DNA from 2 places in the Butyricicoccus sp. AM32-19 genome. Region 1 is predicted to be linked to the other one. Evidence: riboswitches for the same ligand, from Rfam matches in the RefSeq annotation. Region 1 holds a riboswitch; the other holds the start of a gene.
The links. Region 1 has a riboswitch for cyclic di-GMP ahead of DW806_RS04095 (transglutaminase-like domain-containing protein). Riboswitches for the same ligand answer to the same signal wherever they lie in the genome.

Region 1 (9,300 bases):
CGGAAGAAAGTCTTCCGTTTAGGCCCATTTAGCTTTGCGACACCGGTTTTCACCGGCTGTGCCTTTGTCTGTACCTGTACCCCTTTACGGAAGTCATGCACAGAATTTTACGATCTTTTCTGTCGGCAGACACGCCGGACTGCATACACAGCCCTTTGCCTGCGCAGGACAGAAATCCTCCGGATCCTCTTCTTTAGTATACCATAAATGCCCGCGAACAACAAGCAAATACTGTAAAAACGAAGAAGAGTTTCAATCCGGAATCGTTTTTTATGCAAGAAATCGCCGCTGATTGGGCATAAACATATCCCATCAGGACCATTTGCATACAAAATGAAATGAAAAAGTGTTAAGCCGCAGCTACTGCAAGCGCATCGCTAGTGCTGGTGTAGGTCAGCGGAGATACACAGTCATGCAGGGTTTTTGCGTTCTTCACGCTGCGGGTAACCGCGTAGGTCAGGTCAATCTGATACCACTTGCCATTCAGGTTTACCTTGTTCCAAGCGTGGTAGCTAGAGCCGGCGTAACCCTTGGTCAGTGCACACGGGATGCCCTGGCTGCGGCACATTGCTGCAAACAGCGAGGAAAAATCGTAGCAGATACCGGTGGTGCCCTTCAGGGTAGCGGCGGTATCCGGGATGTACTTGGTGATCGTGCCGCTGGTGATCTCATTCGCCAGCTTGTTATCATAAGTATAACGGCTTGCCATATAGTTGTAGATGGCGATAACCTTAGCCTCATCGGTCTTGGCGTTCCTGCAGAGCTCAGCAGCCTTAGCGGATACCGTATCACCCTTGGAGAACTGAACCTCGGAAGTGGAGACCAGATACGGAGTGTAGCTGTCCTTAACGGTTACGTTCATGGACTTGGACTCGACCTGCTGATAGGACGTACCAGAAACGTTGCGGTACAGCGTTACGGTGTACTTGCCGTTGCCCTTATCGAGAGAGAAGGAAGCATCCTTGCCGCTCGGGCAATCATAGAATACAGTCTTGCCGCCGTTGTACTGAATACCAACCTTGAGCCTTGCACTCGAGGAGTAGTTTACGGTAACATAACCGTGAGTGGAATTACTCATATCCACAACATCATTTACTGCTGCTGCGGTAACGCCCATCGAGAGGGCAGCTGCTGCAAAAACTGCGCATGCAATACGAAAAAGCCGCTTCATATCCGGCGATCTCCTTTCGGTAACTGGCTGCCAGCCCTCTCGATGAGGGGTAAGGCCCTATAGCTTTGCGTCGCCACCTTTCGGTGGGTTTGCCATTATCGTTTGAGATGCGGTCAAAGCGACTGCATCATCTTCTTTTATCCACACTATAGCGCATCTGTCGTGTTTTGTCAACAGGGTTTTACAAAAAAAGAAAAATTATGACACATTGCCGCAGAGTTACCGAAACTATGACATTTTTCCGTCTCTTTCGCTCATATTGCAGCGGTTTGTCCGGGAATGCAGCTCGCTCCAAAGCGTGAGATGGCGGCAAAAAATCGGTAAACAGACGGCGGCAGGGGGATTCCCCTGCCGCCGCTTTCTATCGGTTGATTTGCTTATTTTCTGCCGTACAGTCTGTACAGGAACGTGACAATCTGTGCACGAGTGCAGGTCTCATCCGGACCAAACAGCGTGCTGCTGATGCCCTTGGTAATGCCCTGCTCGGTTGCCCACTTGACCGCATCGGCGTAGTAGGCGCTGTCGGTCACATCGGTAAATGCCGATGCACCGACCGAAGCCGTCGCCTTGGCCGCACGATACAGGAAGGTAACGCCGTGAGCACGGGTGCAGATGTCATCCGGGCTGAACGTAGCAGCTGTAGTGCCTACCGTGATGCCATTCTCGACTGCCCACGCGACTGCCTTAGCGTAATACTTGTCAGAAGGCACATCGTTAAAGCTGCTCAATGCACTCGGTTCAGGCGAGCCCGCCGTACGCCACAGGAAGGTTACAATCTGCGCTCTGGTGCAGGCAGCGTTTGGAGCGAACAGCGTGTCGCTCATGCCGCCGGTAATGCCCTTCTGCGCCGCCCAGAGGACTGCGTCATAGTAATAATCCTCCGCGTGCACATCGGTGAAGAAGTTGAGCATGGTGTTGTCGTCCATAAAGACTGCCTTCACCGTGACCTTGCCCGCAGGCATGACGAAGGTGTACTTGCCGCTGCCCTTGTCGGTCAGCGCAAGCGCCTTGCCGTCCTTGTCCAGCACGGTCAGGCTTTCGAGGACGTAGCCCTTGTCGGGGGTTGCCGTGATGGTCACAGTGTCGCCCTTGGATGCGGATTTGGGAGATACGGTGACAGTGCCGTGCTTTACATCATCTACAGATACCGAATAGCTGGGTGCTGAGAAGCCGCCGCCTCCGCCGCCACCACCGCCGCCGGACGAGCCGCCGCCGGAGGTAGAGTCTGTGATGCGAATGATAATCTTCTTTTCCACGATCACATTGGTGTCTGCGTTGACCGCAGCACAGATCAGGGTCATCGTGCCATCCTGATCACCAAAGCTGAGTGTATTTCCGCTGATAACGGCATGCGTATCATTCTTTTCCAGCGTCCATCGTACAGAAGCCGGATAGGCCGCCAGCTCTTCCGGAGTAAAGGCCTTGCCGAACTGATCGAGCGTCGTTGCCTTAACTGCAGACAGATCCAGCGTCGTGTTTTTCCGAACGGACGACGGAATTCCGTCTGCGGTGATTGCAGTCAGCCGTCTCGGGGCATTGACCGTCAGCGTAATGTGGTTACTCTCGATGTCGCCGGAACGGGCATAGATCTCGGTAGAATCTTCTTTCAGTGCCTTGAGTGTTCCGTTTTCGAGTGAAACCACATCCGGCTTGGAGCTAACCCATTCAAAGCTGCCGCCGGTCATTTCTCTGCCATACTGATCGTAGCCGGCAGCGGTAAACTGATCTGCAAGAACCGCATTTTCATCCAGCCGCAGGACAAAACCGTCCTTCATGTCGGCGCGAATTGTCTTGAGGATCGGCTGCTGCTCGACCTTAACAACGACATTCTTTGCAGTCTTGCCGGCAGAGGCAGAGGAGGCTTCCAGAATCACATCCGCATAGGAGGCATCCGGGACACTGCCAACCGCAACGAGCAGTTTTCCGTTTTCAATCGTGGCATTGGTCTGATTGGTGTCTGCCAGCGTCCACTCGATGTCCGACGGAATTCCACAGGGATTGCCGTGCTGATCGCGCGCCAGCAGCGGAATGCGGGACAGATCATACTCTGCGCCCTCTACTGCGGCGGGAGCGCCGTCATTATAATACAGCTCATTCAGATACGGCTTTGCCGTCACCTGTACGGGCAGCGGCTGTGCCGTCCGATAGACCTTTTCGCCCTGCTCGTCCTGTCCGACCGGATAATACAGGGTAACCGTATCCGTGCCGACTACAAGGCCGGTAATTGTGCTGCCGCTGATTGCGGCATAGCCCTTATCCGAGGCAAGCCGCCACTCGAACCGGTCATTTTGGAGCGTCATGTCCTCGCCGTACTGATCCTTGGCCTCCACATCGAGCGTGCTCAGGTCAAAGGTGTTCGCCGTATCGTCGTTATAGATCAGATCGGGAATCGTGCCGTTCACGGTCAGCGTATCGAGCTGCCGCTCGGGCAGAACCTGCAGCGGTACACGGTTGGATTCCGTGCCGTTCACTACGGCATAGATCTGATAGGTTCCCGGTGCGGTAAACCTGATGCTGCCCGTGGTTTCGTCAACCGTAATGTCATCGTTTGCTTCTGCATACCACTTGACCTTGCCGGTTACATCAAAATCGTTGCCGTCCTCGTCCTTAGCGGCCACGGTCAGACCCTTAACGTCGGCGGTGTTGCTGCCGTCGTTGAAGTAGAACGGCTCAAAGCTGCCCTCTACCGTAACCGAGGAAAGCACAACGGGCAGGATGGTCAGTTCAATCCGATCGCTGTTGAAATCATCCGTTGTTTCGATCGTATCCTTCGGCTGATAGCGCAGGAACAGCTGTGCTCCGTCATTCGGCTTGAGCGCCTTGAGAACAGGGTAGCCGTTGCGGTTTGTCGTGACCTCGGCATACTCCGAAGCGTCGTTCAAACCTTCGTCCACAACCGTCCATTCGCCGCTCAGGCGTGGATTGAAACCGTACCAGTCCACATCGTATTCATTCTTCGCCGCAACCTTGATGCTGTCCAGACGCAGGCTTTGCTGCTCGTACAGCGAGACCTGTTCGGTATCAGGCGCCAGACGATCGAGCGCATAGATCGGATACACCTTCTGCGGGGTGATGACGGTGTTCTTGGAGGTGTAGTGGAACGAACCGAAGTACGGCGCGACCGGCTGACCGGAGCGCAGCTGATCGGCGGCCGTCTTGAATGCGCCCTGATACAGGGTGTTCATATCCAGACCATCGGGGTCGTAGCCGGAGACATCCCGGTTCTGGATGCGTGCATCCAGATCCTCGATTGCACTTCTGCCGTTCCGACCGAAGGTATACTGCCTGAACTCCCGGCCCTTCCAACTGTCTATTGACCCCTTGGTTCGATGATAACCGGTAACCGAGAGGAGCATGGTCTTATACTTGATGTACACCGCGCCGGTATAGGGGATGGTCGTTTGCAGGTCGGTCACATCGACATTGATGTCAATGCCCGTATGTGCCGGCAGCGGTACGGAGATGGTATCCGTAATGGACTGCGCGTAGGACTCCTCCTTGCTGCTCTCGTAGGTCTTTTCCATGCCGTAGGAGTAGGAAAAGCTCTGCTCTACCTTGGCAGTGGGCGAAAGCGCGGCCAGCACGGGCACGCTGAATTCAACTCCTACCGTGGTCTCCTCGGTCCAGTTCTGCGAATAGGTATTGGAGACCGTGGTCGAGGTAGTGGTGCTCTTTTCATAGGTATAGCTTTTTTCGACCGTATTTTCAAAGTCGTTGCGGTTTTCCGCCGTTACCTTGTAGCTGTCCGAGCTGCCGCCCAGATTAAACCGGTAGCCCTTCTGTTCGAGCGATGCCGTTGTGTCATCCGTCTCGATAGAAGGCGTTTCAAACCGATTCGCAATACCCTGAATTTCAAAGTCGTAGAACGCCTGCACATAGTAGCCGTAGCCGGTACTTACATAAGAGTGATGGTCATCGCGTTCCTTCTCCGCTCTGGTAGAGACATAATAAACCGGGGTTTCTCCTTCCGGAAGGCTGTTCAAAACACCCGAGCCGCTCAAAATCGCACTCTGGTCAACGACGCTGCTGACAGCATCCCGCAGGCCCTTGGATGTATACTGTACCTTTGCGTAATCTGCCGCAGTCAGAGCGGTATACGGCTCATGATAGCCGTGTTCATTGTTGTCATTATAGTACGTTTTTGGCAAAACATTGTTTGCAATGCCCGCCCACTGCTCCGCAAATTCGGGGCTCTTGATCATCTCCTGCAAAATCTGCTCCTGTGTGCCCGGCAGATTGTAGGTGTCCGAGGCATCAAAGATCTCCCAGTCGTTTTCTGCCGTCACGGCTGCCCCGGCTGTTGGGGGCAGCACCCCTATACACATCACCACCGCCAGCAGGCCGCACAACCCTCGCCGTCGTATTATCTGCTTTTTACTCATGCCATTCTCCTTCTTTTCTGTTTCAGTGCTCCTGCTCGGCCATGGAAAACAGCTCGTTATGGCTCATCTCCACATCGCCGAAGCGGACAAAAATGCCGTTTGTCACCGCGCTGTTCCACACCTGCGGGTCAGAAAGTGACCGGAATCGGAATTTATCCAGATAGGGCTTCATATCCAGCAGCAGGCGGCTGCCGGAGATAAAATCGACCTGCAGAACGTGGTCGGTCAGCGGTTTGACTGACTGAATGTATTTCCGGTCCAAATGCGTACCTCCTCTCGCTTACACAAAATGAAAGGTTCACCGTACCTATAGGATACGGTGAACCTTTCAAAAAAACCATTCACAAGTTGTTAGTTTTTATCCGCAAGCAGGTCGAGCAGCAGCTTGCGCTTCGCGCGCGGCTCTCCTGCTATTTGCAGTTTGGTGTAAATTTGATTCACATACTGCCGGATACTGCCCTCGGACAGATACAGCTTTTCCGCGATCTCACGGTTGTTCAGCCGCTGTGCCATCAGCCGGACAATCTCATATTCCCGCTCGGTCAGCGCAGACAGGGCTTCCGGACGGTCAAATCCGGCCTTTCGCCGCTCTGCGGCTTCTCCCAGTTCGATGATCTGTGCAACCGTTCCGGTTTGCAGCCGCTCTGCCAGCAATGGCTTGAGATAGCGATAATTCTCCGCAAACGGGATGACAAAGCCGTCCGGTTCCGCGTCGGTCAGTGCCCGATCGAGCTGCGCCTGTGCCTCCGCGTGCTTACCCAGCATTTCATATGCCGCTGCCGTCTGGATACGGATATGCAGCGCGACCAGTGCGTAGTGCATGCCTTCGCACACAGCGAGCATCCTTTCGCTCCGGCCGACGACACGGGCGTAGTCACCCTGTGCCAGACCGACCTGATTTTCGATCATCTCGATCATCGGCTTGCCCGGTGCCAGTGTATGCACAGTTGAAAGCCTGTGCGCACGAAAAACCTCCGGAATTTTATCGGTTTTTCCAAGCAAAGCGTAATAATACGCCGCAATCGCGTTCCACAGGTTCAGCCAGGAAGCATTGTGATGCCGCAGCAGCTCCGCGTGCCGCTCGGCAAGCGTGCAGTGATACTTCATCTCCGCAAACAGCGACAGCCGCCACGCCAGAAAATCACAGCACAGCGCCATATTGGCCTGCCCGTTGTCCTGAATCCGGGCGCACGCGCTTTCGAGTTCGATATGTGCATCCGTCAAGCGTCCCTGCAGGAACGCCGCCTCGGCACGCATGATGGTCTCGGCACCCTGACCGTGATTGCCGGTGATTTTATAATAGTGCGGCATGCACTCATCCATCTCGGCAAGCTCGCTCTGCAGCTCACCCGGTGCGCGGTAAAACATCATCAGCACAGACGGCGAGCCGAAGGTCCAGCCGCCGCCGGACTGGATGCTGATCGCCTTCCGCGACATCTGCGCGCTGGCACTCCGGTGCAGGCGGCTCATGGCGCTGATATCGTTGTAGCAGAGAAAACTCATGATCAGGTCGCATTCTCCCCGCAAATCGCCTTTTTCCTGTGCGGAAAGCGCTGTATTTTCGGAAATCGCCGTCAGCAGCAGCTCCTTCAGCTCCAGCATTTTCGGGATATTGCGCCAGTTGAACATACTCCGCATAAGCACCAGAATCGCCAGCGGATGGCTTGCGAGCACCGCTGCCGGGCATTCGTCCAGTGCTGCCAGCACTGCCTTCGGGTGCAGCGAGGAAAGCAGAATGCCTGCATCCTTCTGCAGCGTGCGCAGCATCGCATCGTAATCGCCGTTTTGCCGGTACTCGATCATGGCATGCAGATACAGCCGATGATCCTCATACCAGATGCCGAGCCGCCCGCGGTAGACGGTCTGCCGCTCCTTCGGCATGGACAGGAAGGTGTGCAGCGCGCATTCCTTCATCATGTGATGAAACCGGTAGGTCACGCCGTCCGGCAGACGCTTGACAAACGCATTCTGCCCGGTCAGCGCGGCAAGCAGGTCCTCGGCATGCGCGTCTGCCATGACGAACTGCGCCATTTCGACCGTAAATTCGTCGGCAAGTCCCATCACCGCAAGGAATTCCCGCTGCTTTTCGGGCAGCGGATCAATCATCGCAGCCGTAAAGATGGATGAAATATCCGAATTCGGGTCCGGCAGCACACCGTGCTCGGAAAACATCCGCAGATTCAGATAAACCGCCGAAAACCAGCCCTCGCTGTAATACAACAGCGTATCTATCTGCTCATCGGAAAGCGCGGTTCCGCACCGCTTGGTATAGACCGCCAGCTCGGTATGGTTAAGCCGAAGCTGCGCCGTGCCGATCTGGTACACCTTTCCACCCAGCCGGACAAGCTCTGCCGCCGGCAGGAACAGGTCGCGGCTGGCTAAAATCAGATGAACATTGGGCGGCAGCCGTCCGGCCAGCGCACACAGGAATCCCGGTGCGCGCTTGTCGGTCAGCAGGTGAAAATCGTCAATAAAAATATAGCAGGACTTCTCACCGGTCAGCGCATGACACAGATCGTCGATCAGAAGTCCGCCGCTGGCTCCGTCGGTCGGACAGTCGTACTCCCGCAGAAAGGCAAAGCCTGCACGCGCAAAGGCGTCCTGCACACTTTTCCAGAAAATCGCAAGATTGCCCGAGTACACACTGATGCGCACAATGTACGGCGCTTCGGCTCTGGCACGTTCCGCGAGATACCACTCCACCGCCGTCGTTTTGCCGTAGCCCATGGGTGCAACCACGGTCGTCATGGCACAGCGCGAGATTGGCCGCAGGCTCTCCTGCAGTCGCTCGGATATGTAGATCGTGTTCAGATTCCATTTCGGTTTTGGCATGGCGCACCTCCGAATACTGTAATGTGCTCTCCTGTCCGTTATACTGTCTAAATTATACGGGATTTCAGAGCGGGTGTAAACCGTGTATGCTGTTAAGGCAGCGTGCATAAATAAGGGAGCCGCCTTCCGGCAGCTCCCCTGCAGCTGATGCTTTTATACCTTAAATATACGGTGCAGCAGCGTACCGCCAGCAGAGCATGCTGAACAGCCGTGCGTATATATGCCCTCAATTTGAGCGTCAAGCCGCTTTTCCAACCGGCAGTGTTACCAGAATAGTCGTTCCCGTATCCGCGCTCTGTTCAACGCGCACTGTGCCGCCATGCAGGCGGACAATCTCCTGCACGAGCGCCAGTCCCAGTCCCACGCCGCCCATTGCGCGGCTGCGCGACTTATCCACGCGGAAAAACGGCTGAAAGATGCTGTCCCGGTACTCCTCGGCAATGCCCGGACCGGTATCCCGCACGCGGATTGCCGCCTGACCTCCTTCCCGCTCGACAGACACTTCCACCGAGCCGCCCGTGCGGTTATACTTGATCGCGTTCTCTGTCAAATTGAACAGCAGCCGGTACAGCAGCACATCACTGCCGACAAGCTGCACGTTTTCGCCTGCCTGCGTCAGTGTAATACCGTTTTTCTGTGCCAGCGGTGTCAGATCGACCAGCACCTCCTCGACCATCGGTGCAAGGTCGATACGGTCGGTGCGCGGCACCGATCGCAGGTCGCTCATCTCAAGCAGGGTGCGCACAAGCGCACTCAGGCGCTCGACCTGCTCCTGCTGAAAATGCAGCAATTTCGCGGTTTCTTCGCTCATCTGCCGATGTTCCGCCGCAAAGAGCTCCAGCCTTGTCTGCATCAGCGCCAGCGGTGTCCGCAGCTCATGGGCGGCGTTTCCCGTAAACTGCCGCTGTGCATCGA
Region 2 (9,300 bases), on a different contig from region 1:
TCTGCCTTGAGCTGTATTCGCCCGAGCAGCTTTTCGTGTCGCCGCGCGTGGCGCAGTTCTCCCTCATCGACACGCTTTATGTCAGCCTCGCTATCCGCCGCAAGGACAGCGTCGTACAGAATATTGAACGCATGAATGAAGTGCTCCTGCCATTTCGCATTGATTGATCATTTTTGATCCTGTGTGTGGAATTTGATGCTTGAAAGATATATTGCATCATTGCATCTGTATCGTATATGTGCTGTGCTCGGATCAAAGAGATTATGCTAACGATCTAGCATTGTTTCAGTCAATGCTGTCCTTGTATCATGTTCCCGTTTGATTATTGCGATTAACTGCGCCGATAAAGCAGCGCCAATCTCGCGATATAGCACATCTCTGACGGCAGCTCAGATTGCCAATCGGGAACATCAGCGAAAATATATCAGCCAAACTCTTCATCTTCCACAGGATCAAATTATATTCTACAGCGCGAAAGAAAACCTTATCTGGATGTGTTGATGCGGAAAATATACGGCTACATGACCCAATAGGTATGTTTACAAATTCACCTCAAAAAAACTCCATAATCCCCGCCCTCAGCACCCTCCACTCCCGGCCAACCTTTACGGCCGGGAGTTCTTCATTTGCGATCATCTTGCGCACCTGCTGGCGCGTGGTCTTGAGCAGGGTTGCGGTTTCTTTTACGGTCAGGATTTCATCGTTCGGCATAGAAAACCTCCATCAACATAGGTGAAAACGCATTTCACTTTAATTCATGTATGCTTATTCTAATGTTGGCGATCAAACGTCAAATCATGCTGTCTAAGCAGACTCAAGCACCCTGAAACAAGCCTTTATCCGAACCATTTCCAGTACGTTAACTCGATGAATGCTTATTGGCGCCTTTGAATCTTTCATTGGAATTTGAATATTGGCCGAACTTAACCGCACTGTAGTGGAGGATAGGAAAGGATTTCTTGAAAATATCCAAACGATCTTGAACATCCGCCTTGCGGTCATAATACAGATTGCAGGTCAAATCACACCTCGACAGCTTAAACCCTTTGAGCCGCCGGTCAATGCCGATTTTATCAAGGATATTTCGCAGACGGTGCTTTATCTGCTGTACAGACTTTTCGTCAGCTTGAAATAATGCAGTCGGTTCATAGGTACTGGCGAGCAGAGAAGACGGGTTGACAATCAGTATCAGCCAGCACGGATGCGAGATGGATTGCCCTAAGTGAATTTCAACGTCGATGGACTTGAACTGCGGCATCTGGTAATACGACGAAAGTCCTAATTTCCCTTTGCCGGTACAAATGCACTCGTTTTGTTCGATAATATTCTGGATTTCGGAATATTTGCATTGTAATTTTAGTGAAAAGGTGTGGATGCCGTACTCATTCGTAATCATTTGCTGTTCCTCCGTTTCTGAGCGCATACTGTGCAGCGTTTACAGGTTTTCGGCTCATGCTGCAGCATTTTGAAAAGACTGTCATCGGTCGGAAACACGGATTTCGACTTGGTTACCTTCCTGAGCTGATGGTTAAAGCCTTCAATCGTGTTGGTCGTATAGATCAGCCGCCGAAGTTCTTGAGGAAACTTGAAATAGGTACTGAGATTTGCCCAGTTATCCCTCCACGACTGAGAAATTTTGGGGTATTTCTTGTCCCAGTGTTCTGCGAACGTGTCTAACGCGTCCAAAGCAGCCGGTTCATCTACCGCTGCGTAGACTGCTTTCAAGTCAGCCATAAGTGCCTTCAAATCCTTGTAGGAGACATATTTGCTGGAATTTCGAAGCTGATGGATGATGCAGTTCTGGATTTCCGTCTTGGGATAGACCGCCTCGATCGCCGCAGAAAAACCGGTCAAATTATCCGTACAGGCAATGAAAATATCCTCGATGTCCTGGCTGATGCTGGTCTGATTTTTCCTCAGCACCTTGGGGTCAAATTCGCTCTTGCGATCCCGCGGCACAGATACCTCTACATCGCCAAAACTGGTGCGCAGGGTTTTGCTGCTGTGCCCATTCCGGCCGTTATCCGTGTCCTTGTTCTTGTAGTCATACCGGTTGTAGCCCAGCTGATCGTCCAGCTCGGCCTCCAGACCGTTTTCCATGAACTCGGTGTTAGGTTTAAGTCTAGTCTGCCACATAGCCTCGATTGCGGTAATCTCTCCGGCACGCCATCGGGAAACAACCCGCTCGTAGTTGTCCGACAGCGGTATCGGCTTGCGTCCGGTGTACTGGCTCTTTGTCTTGGCAATGGCGATACCCTCGCGCTGGCGCTGGAGGATGTACTCGCGTTCGAGTTCTGCGACCGCCGCAAACGCCACAGTCGGCGCCATTGTCAGAAACAAACACAATGATACTATTGTCGATAACAATCATTTTTTCATAACTTTCCCTCCTCATTTTATCTGTCTTAACGGCTTCAAATTTAAATAAAAAACGCTTTCAAGACATGGCTACTCATGACTTGAAAGCGTTTTTATATCTTTGTTGGAACAGCACAAAAGGGCAGAGTTTTACTTGCTCTGCGAGCAGTGTATTGCACCGCGAATCAGCTTGCCATATTCTTTTGACGGCGTACACCTCCTTCTGCCTAATAAAGCGCAGAAGAGGTTAACAGCGTCTTCGCTGATGCTTACAACCGGCTGTCATTGCGGCGTTCGCCGCCTTAGACTCTTCCGGCTTTGCGTCCCCATCTTTCGCTGGGTTTGCCTATCTCTCAGGCACCGTGTATGTACCTGATTTTTGATGGTTATACCATAATTTGTATAAGTACGCGATTGGTCTGCTATACAATTCGCGTCATAAAAACGATATTTCGTGCAGCAATCTGATGAATATCACCGTTCGGATAGCACAGCTGCGCTGCGCTTGCCTGTCTGTACACGCGATAGTTTCATCCGGTGGACGCAGTACGGAGAGTGTGCTTTTTATTTCCACTGGGTGCGGTACTGATGTGGGGTAATGCCGGTGCTCTTGCGGAAGGCCATAATAAAGTGCGAAGCACTGGAGAAACCGCAGTTATCTGCGATGGTCTCAATACTCTGCGAGGTGGTGAGCAGCTGCTGCTTTGCGGCGCTCAGACGCACAGTCTGCAAAAACTGATGCGGTGTTGCTGACTGGTATTCCTTAAACTTACGCATATAGTAGCAGGTGCTGAGCGCAGCACGCTGGGACAGGTGTTCGATGGAGAGCGATTTGTCCGCAAAATTGTACGTCATATAGTCGGCTGAGTCCTGAATGGCGATCTCGAGATCGCTTTTTTTCTTTTCCCCGAGCACGAGCACGAGCAGAACGAGCAGCTTGTTGATCGTCAGGGAAATAATATGAGGATTGGGCTGGTTCTGGTGCACCGAGACCATGATGCGGCGGACACATTCCTCAATCTCGGCATTGCTTCCGGTGGGCAGGATGAACCCGTGCGTATTGAGGATAAGATGTGTATAGGCCGTGCTGCCGTTGCCTGCAAAGTGGAACCAGCGCATGCGAATCGGTGTGAGGGCGTGATAGCTGTGCGGTTCTCTGCAGTCAAGCAGGATCAGGCTGCCGGGACCGGCGGTGCGTGTTTCACCGCGGTAGGTGACCGACAGTTCGCCTTCATCTACAATAAGCATCTGGCAGATATCCAGATAATTACGCTGCATACCGTATGTTTCGTCGCAATGGTAGCTGCCTGCGTGCGGAACATGGTACAGGTTAGTCGCGGTGAAGGCATCTGCATCGTGGTAATAGCGGACAGAATCTGCCAGAATACCCATATCATTAAGCATAATTGGTGTCAACTCCTTTTTTGTACCATATCATGGCATGGAAATGCAGTCATTCGCTTTTCTTATACAATTATATCAAAAAATGATACTGATAAAAAGTATAAAATTTTGATATTTTATTATTATCCTGTGTAGTGATGAATGTGAGAATTTGATATATGATAGGTACAACGAAAGGGAAACGAACAAAAACGCAAAAAATAGTTTCTTTTGAGTTAAAAAGACAAAGGGAAAAGAAAAAACAAGAATAGGAAATTCTACAATATAATAGGATTTTCTTGTTCAGAAGAGGGGTTGAAACATTTGATTATCATTTTAACATTCATCGCCTTCACCGGTCTGGTGGCCTTGATCTCATGGTACAAGACCAAGGAGGAGAACCTGTCCACCAAGGAAGGCTACTTCCTTGCAGGACGCGGACTGACCGGCCTGGTCATCGCCGGTTCACTGGAAATGACCAACCTGTCCACCGAACAGTTGGTCGGACAGGCCGGACAAAGCTACTCAACCAACATGGGCGCCATGAGCTGGTCGGTAAACGCAAGTATCGCGCTGCTGGCGCTGGCACTGATCTTCCTGCCGAAGTATCTGAAAGCCGGCATCACCACCATTCCGGAATTTCTGGAGGTTCGATTTGACCGCACCACCAAGCAGATCATCTCGTTCCTGTTCCTGCTCGGCTACATGCTTACTTACCTGCCGACCGTACTGTACTCCGGTGCGCTGGCCTTCAACCAGATTTTCCATCTGGATCAGCTGTTCGGCATCACCACTTATCAGAGTATTGCGATCCTGTGTGTTGCAATCGGCGTTATCGGTTCCATCTACGCAATCTTCGGCGGCCTGAAGGCAGTTGCGGTATCCGACACCGTAAACGGCGTGGGTCTGCTGATCGGCGGTCTGCTGATCCCGATCCTGTCCATCTGCATCCTCGGCAACGGCAGCTTCCTTGCCGGCATTCAGGACTTCATCACCAATGTTCCGGCGGAAAAGTTCAACGCGGTCAATCCGGCGAACGCTCTGCCTCCGATGATTCCGTGGCCGGTTCTGTTCCTCGGCATGCTGTTCAACAACCTGTTCTACTGGTGCACCAACCAGTCCATCATCCAGCGCACGCTGGCTGCCAAGAATCTGGCACAGGCACAGAGAGGTGCTGTATTCACCGCATTCCTCAAGCTGCTGGACCCGTTCTTCATCACCATCTGCGGTCTGCTGGCTTACCGCTTCTTCGGAGACGGCCTGGCAAACAGCGACCTGGCATACCCGTCTCTGATCACCACGGTTGTTCCGAACTGGCTGCTCGGCATCATCGCAGCGGTTCTGTTCGGTGCGATCCTGTCGTCCTTTAACTCGGCACTGAACAGCTGTGTAACGCTTTACACGCTGGACTTCCACCGTCCGCTGTTCAACCAGACCGCAAGCGACTCTCATCTGGTAAGAGTAGGCAAGCGTGTTGGTACCGGTCTTGCGATCGTATCCATCTGCGTAGCGCCGTTCGTCAGCAATGCACCGTCCGGTCTGTATGACTTCCTGCAGGAGTGCTTCGGCTTCTACTCCATGCCGATCCTCGCGATCGTGCTGGTAGGCTTCTACACCAAACGCGTTCCGGCCTGCGCACCGAAAATTACGCTGGTCGTACACGTCATCCTGTACTCGATCTCCAAGTTCCTGCCGCTGAATGTGCATTACCTGTATGTTCTTTCGGTACTGTTCCCGGTAGACCTGGCACTGATGCTGCTCATCGGCAAGTTCAAGCCCCGTGCTACCGACTTCATCCTCGAGGATTCCAAGGCTGTTGACCTGACCCCGTGGAAGTATGTAAAACCCGCCGCGCTGACCTGCTTCATCCTGATGCTTTGCGTCTACGCGCTGTTCTCTCCGATCGGTCTGGCTCGATAATGAGCCGGCCCCCGGAAACCATTCATCTATTCACATTGTAAGAAACGCACAAGGCGTTTTCGATAAAATCCAACAAGAGTATTGAGATTTTTTGAGGAGGAAAAACTTATGAGCAAGGAAATTAAAATCGGTCTGATCGGCGCTGGCTGGATGGGCAAGGCCCACACCACCGCATTCCACAACGCACGCATGATCTTCGGCGATGATATGCCGGTATTTGAGCTGGTAAGCGACGTCAGCGAGGATGCAGTAGCAAAGTTCGCCAAGAACATGGGCTACAACCGCTACACCACCAACTGGATGGACGTTGTCACCGATCCCGAAATCGACCTGGTTGACGTTGCAACCCCGAACTGCATGCACTACGAGATGGCAAAGGCTGCTCTGGAGCACGGCAAGCATGTCTTCTGCGAGAAGCCGCTGTCTCTGTCTGCTGAGCAGTCCCGCGAGCTGGCTGATCTGGCTAAGGAAAAGGGCGTAGTCAACTACTGCGGTTTCTCCAACATCATGAACCCGGCAAACCAGTACGTTGCAGAGCTGGTTAAGTCCGGCAAGCTGGGCAAGATCATGCGCGTACACGCTACCTACGATCAGGATATGCTGCTCGATCCGTCCATTCCGATCGCATGGCGTCACATCAACAAGCTGGCAGGCTCGGGCGCACTCGGCGACCTGTGCAGCCACCTGCTGAGCGTTTCCCAGATGATCATGGGCGACATGAGCGAGGTTCTGGGCGTACAGTCCATCGTTATTCCGGAGCGTCCGATCAAGGCAGGCAGCACCGAGATGGGCAAGGTTGAGAACGACGACCTCATCACCTTCCTCGTTAAGTATGAAAACGGTGCAATTGGTGACTTCTCGTCCTCTCGTGTTGCAACCGGCCGCAAGAACTACTTCTATTACGAGATTCAGGGCACCGAGGGCTCGGTAGTATACGATCTGGAGCGCATGTGCGAGGTTCAGGTTTACTTCAAGGCTGACGCTGACAAGGACAACGGCCGTGACTGCGGCTTCCGCACCGTACTGCTCAACCCGCAGCACGAGGGCTTCAAGTACTTCCAGCCGGCAGGCGGCATCGCGATCGCCTTCGACGACATGAAGACCCTGCAGGCTCACGCACTGATGCAGGCTATGCACGGCGGCGAGTACATCTGCGACTTCGAGATGGGCGCCAAGGTTGACGGTATTATCAACGCAGTTCTCAAGTCTGTTAAGTCGGGCACTTGGGAAAAATGCTGAGGGAGGTAGCAAATCATGTTTAACAACGTAAAACTCGGCATCGCGCCGATTGGCTGGACGAATGACGATATGCCGCAGCTCGGCGGTGAGCTCACCTTCGAGCAGATGGTTTCCGAAGCGGCTCTGGCAGGCTTTCAGGGCACCGAGGTTGGCGGCAAGTTCCCGACCGACCCGGCCGTACTGAACAAGGCACTCGACCTGCGCGGCATCAAGATTGCATCCCAGTGGTTCTCGAGCTTCCTGTGCTCGACCCCCTACGAGGAGAACGAAAAGGCATTTATCGAGCAGCTGGACTTCCTCGAGGCTGTCGGTGCAAGCCGCATCAACGTATGCGAGCTGACCCGCTGCCTGTTCGCAGAGGAGTGCTCGATGTTCGGTGACAACAAGCCGATCGCCACCGACGAAGAGTGGGATAAGCTGTGCGACGGTCTGAACAAGCTGGGCAAGATTGCTGCTGACCGCGGCTTCAAGCTGTGCTTCCATCACCATATGGCAACGGTTGTACAGACCTTCGAGGAAACCAAGCGCTTGATGGACAACACCGATCCGCGCTATGTTTACCTCTGCTTCGACACCGGCCACTTCACCTTCTCCAAGGAGGACGCCGTCAAGGCAGCCAAGGAGTTCGGCCCGCGTATCGGCCACGTTCACCTCAAGGACATCCGTCCCGACATGATGGAAAAGGCTTACGCCGAGGGCTTCAAGTTCCGCAAGGCGGTACTCGAAGGCTGCTTCACCATTCCGGGTGACGGCTGCGTCGACTATCCGGGCGTATTCAAGGCTCTGCACGATGCACACTACGAGGGCTGGTTCATCGTAGAGGCCGAGCAGGACCCGGCAAAGGCAAATCCGCTCGAGTATGCTAAGATGGCACGCGAGTATATCAAGAAAACCGCAGGTATCTGATAAGGAGGATTACAAATGGAGAAGATTCGTTTCGGTATCGTTGGCATCGGTATGATGGGCAGAATGCACGCCACCAGCCTGCAGCGTAATCCTCACGCAGAGGTTGTAGCGGTTTGCGCCCGCACCGAGAGCAAGGTCAAGGCGTTTCAGGAGGAATTCGGCGTACCGTATGGCTACACCAATGTAGACGAGCTGGTAAACAATCCCGAGGTTGACGCAATCGTTGTTGCAACCGGCGCAGATGCTCACAAGGCACCGTGTCTGGCAGCCTGCAAGGCCAAGAAGCATATTTTCTGCGAAAAGCCGCTGGCTAAGACCCTTGAGGACTGTGAGGAGATCGAGAAGGCCGTAGCCGAGAACGGCAGCAAGTGCTTTACGGTTGGCTTCATGCGCCGCTTTGATCCGTCCTACGCAGAGGCGAAGGAGAAGATCCGCGCCGGCGCGATCGGCAAGCCGATTCTGTTCAAAGGCGTATCGCTTGACCCGTCCAGCGTGCTTGAGGCACATCTGGAGGGCGTTAAGAAGGGCATTTACGTTCCGTGGTTCATCGAGATGGGCAGCCACGACACCGACCTTGCACGTTGGTTCCTCGAGGGCGATCCGGTCGATTCCTTTGCAACCGGCGATGCTTATGTCTGCACCGGTCTGGCAGATTACAACGACTACGACAACGGTTTCTCGCTGACCAAGTTCGATAACAACACCACCGCTTACATTCAGGTAGGCCGCACCGCAACCTGCAGCCATGTTGAGAGCGAAATCGTCGGCACCAAGGGCACGCTGCGTGTCAACTCGGTACCGCGCAAGAACTACCTCTCGCAGTTCACCGAGAACGGCTTCGTGGAAGAGTGCCAGGAGAGCTTCCTTGCCCGCTGGGGCGAGGCGTTCCAGGCGGAGATCGACGACTTCGTTGACTGTGTACGCACCGGCCGCAAGCCGGAGACCACCGCACACGACGGCACGATGAGCCTGAAGTTCTGTCTGCAGCTGCATCAGGCATATCTGGACGGCAAGAAGAAGTAAATTACAACCGCTTTTTATGGCAATACCGCATAATTGGACAAGAGCGATTTGCGAGTAAATTTTGCGCACTGATAAGGCGCGGTTTTGCAGCAATACTGACGTATTGCAAGAAATCGCAACGCAATCAGGGGACAAAATTTCCGCAAAGCGCCGCAGCTTTAAGTGTGCGGTGTTGCCTTAGATAAAGGAAAAAAGGAGATTCACATCATGAGCAAGAAGGAACTCGCTATTGGCGTACTGGGCGCAGGCGGCAACATTGGTCACACCCATTCTCAGAACATTGCAACCTATGTAGACGGCGCTCGTTTGGCTGCTGTTTACGATCTGAACACCGAGCGTGCCGAGGAGGTCGCTAAGACCTACGGCGCAAAGGTAATGGCAAGCGCAGAGGAGCTGATCGCTTCTCCCGAAATCGACGCTGTTGTTATCGCATCCTGGGATGGCACCCACGCTGATCTGGCGGTAAAGTGC

Region 2: another riboswitch for cyclic di-GMP. It lies ahead of DW806_RS16115 (transposase); the one in region 1 lies ahead of DW806_RS04095 (transglutaminase-like domain-containing protein).

What each region holds. Positions count from the first base shown of each region.
Region 1 covers NZ_QUIX01000003.1:65,968-75,267, forward strand. The annotation lists cyclic di-GMP riboswitch class I at 1-73, opposite strand, end outside; gene DW806_RS04095 (transglutaminase-like domain-containing protein) at 350-1,171, opposite strand; cyclic di-GMP riboswitch class I at 1,187-1,275, opposite strand; gene DW806_RS04100 (S-layer homology domain-containing protein) at 1,549-5,553, opposite strand; gene DW806_RS04105 (DUF2442 domain-containing protein) at 5,576-5,815, opposite strand; gene DW806_RS04110 (helix-turn-helix transcriptional regulator) at 5,905-8,385, opposite strand; gene DW806_RS04115 (sensor histidine kinase) at 8,624-9,300, opposite strand, start outside.
Region 2 covers NZ_QUIX01000014.1:68,519-77,818, forward strand. The annotation lists gene DW806_RS11440 (MurR/RpiR family transcriptional regulator) at 1-167, shown strand, start outside; gene DW806_RS11445 (helix-turn-helix domain-containing protein) at 553-711, opposite strand; gene DW806_RS11450 (hypothetical protein) at 860-1,396, opposite strand; gene DW806_RS16110 (IS256 family transposase) at 1,393-1,923, opposite strand; partial or broken gene DW806_RS16115 (transposase) at 1,918-2,136, opposite strand; cyclic di-GMP riboswitch class I at 2,626-2,715, opposite strand; gene DW806_RS11460 (helix-turn-helix domain-containing protein) at 2,923-3,762, opposite strand; gene DW806_RS11465 (solute:sodium symporter family transporter) at 4,066-5,661, shown strand; gene DW806_RS11470 (Gfo/Idh/MocA family protein) at 5,770-6,900, shown strand; gene iolE (myo-inosose-2 dehydratase) at 6,916-7,806, shown strand; gene DW806_RS11480 (Gfo/Idh/MocA family oxidoreductase) at 7,822-8,829, shown strand; gene DW806_RS11485 (Gfo/Idh/MocA family oxidoreductase) at 9,037-9,300, shown strand, end outside.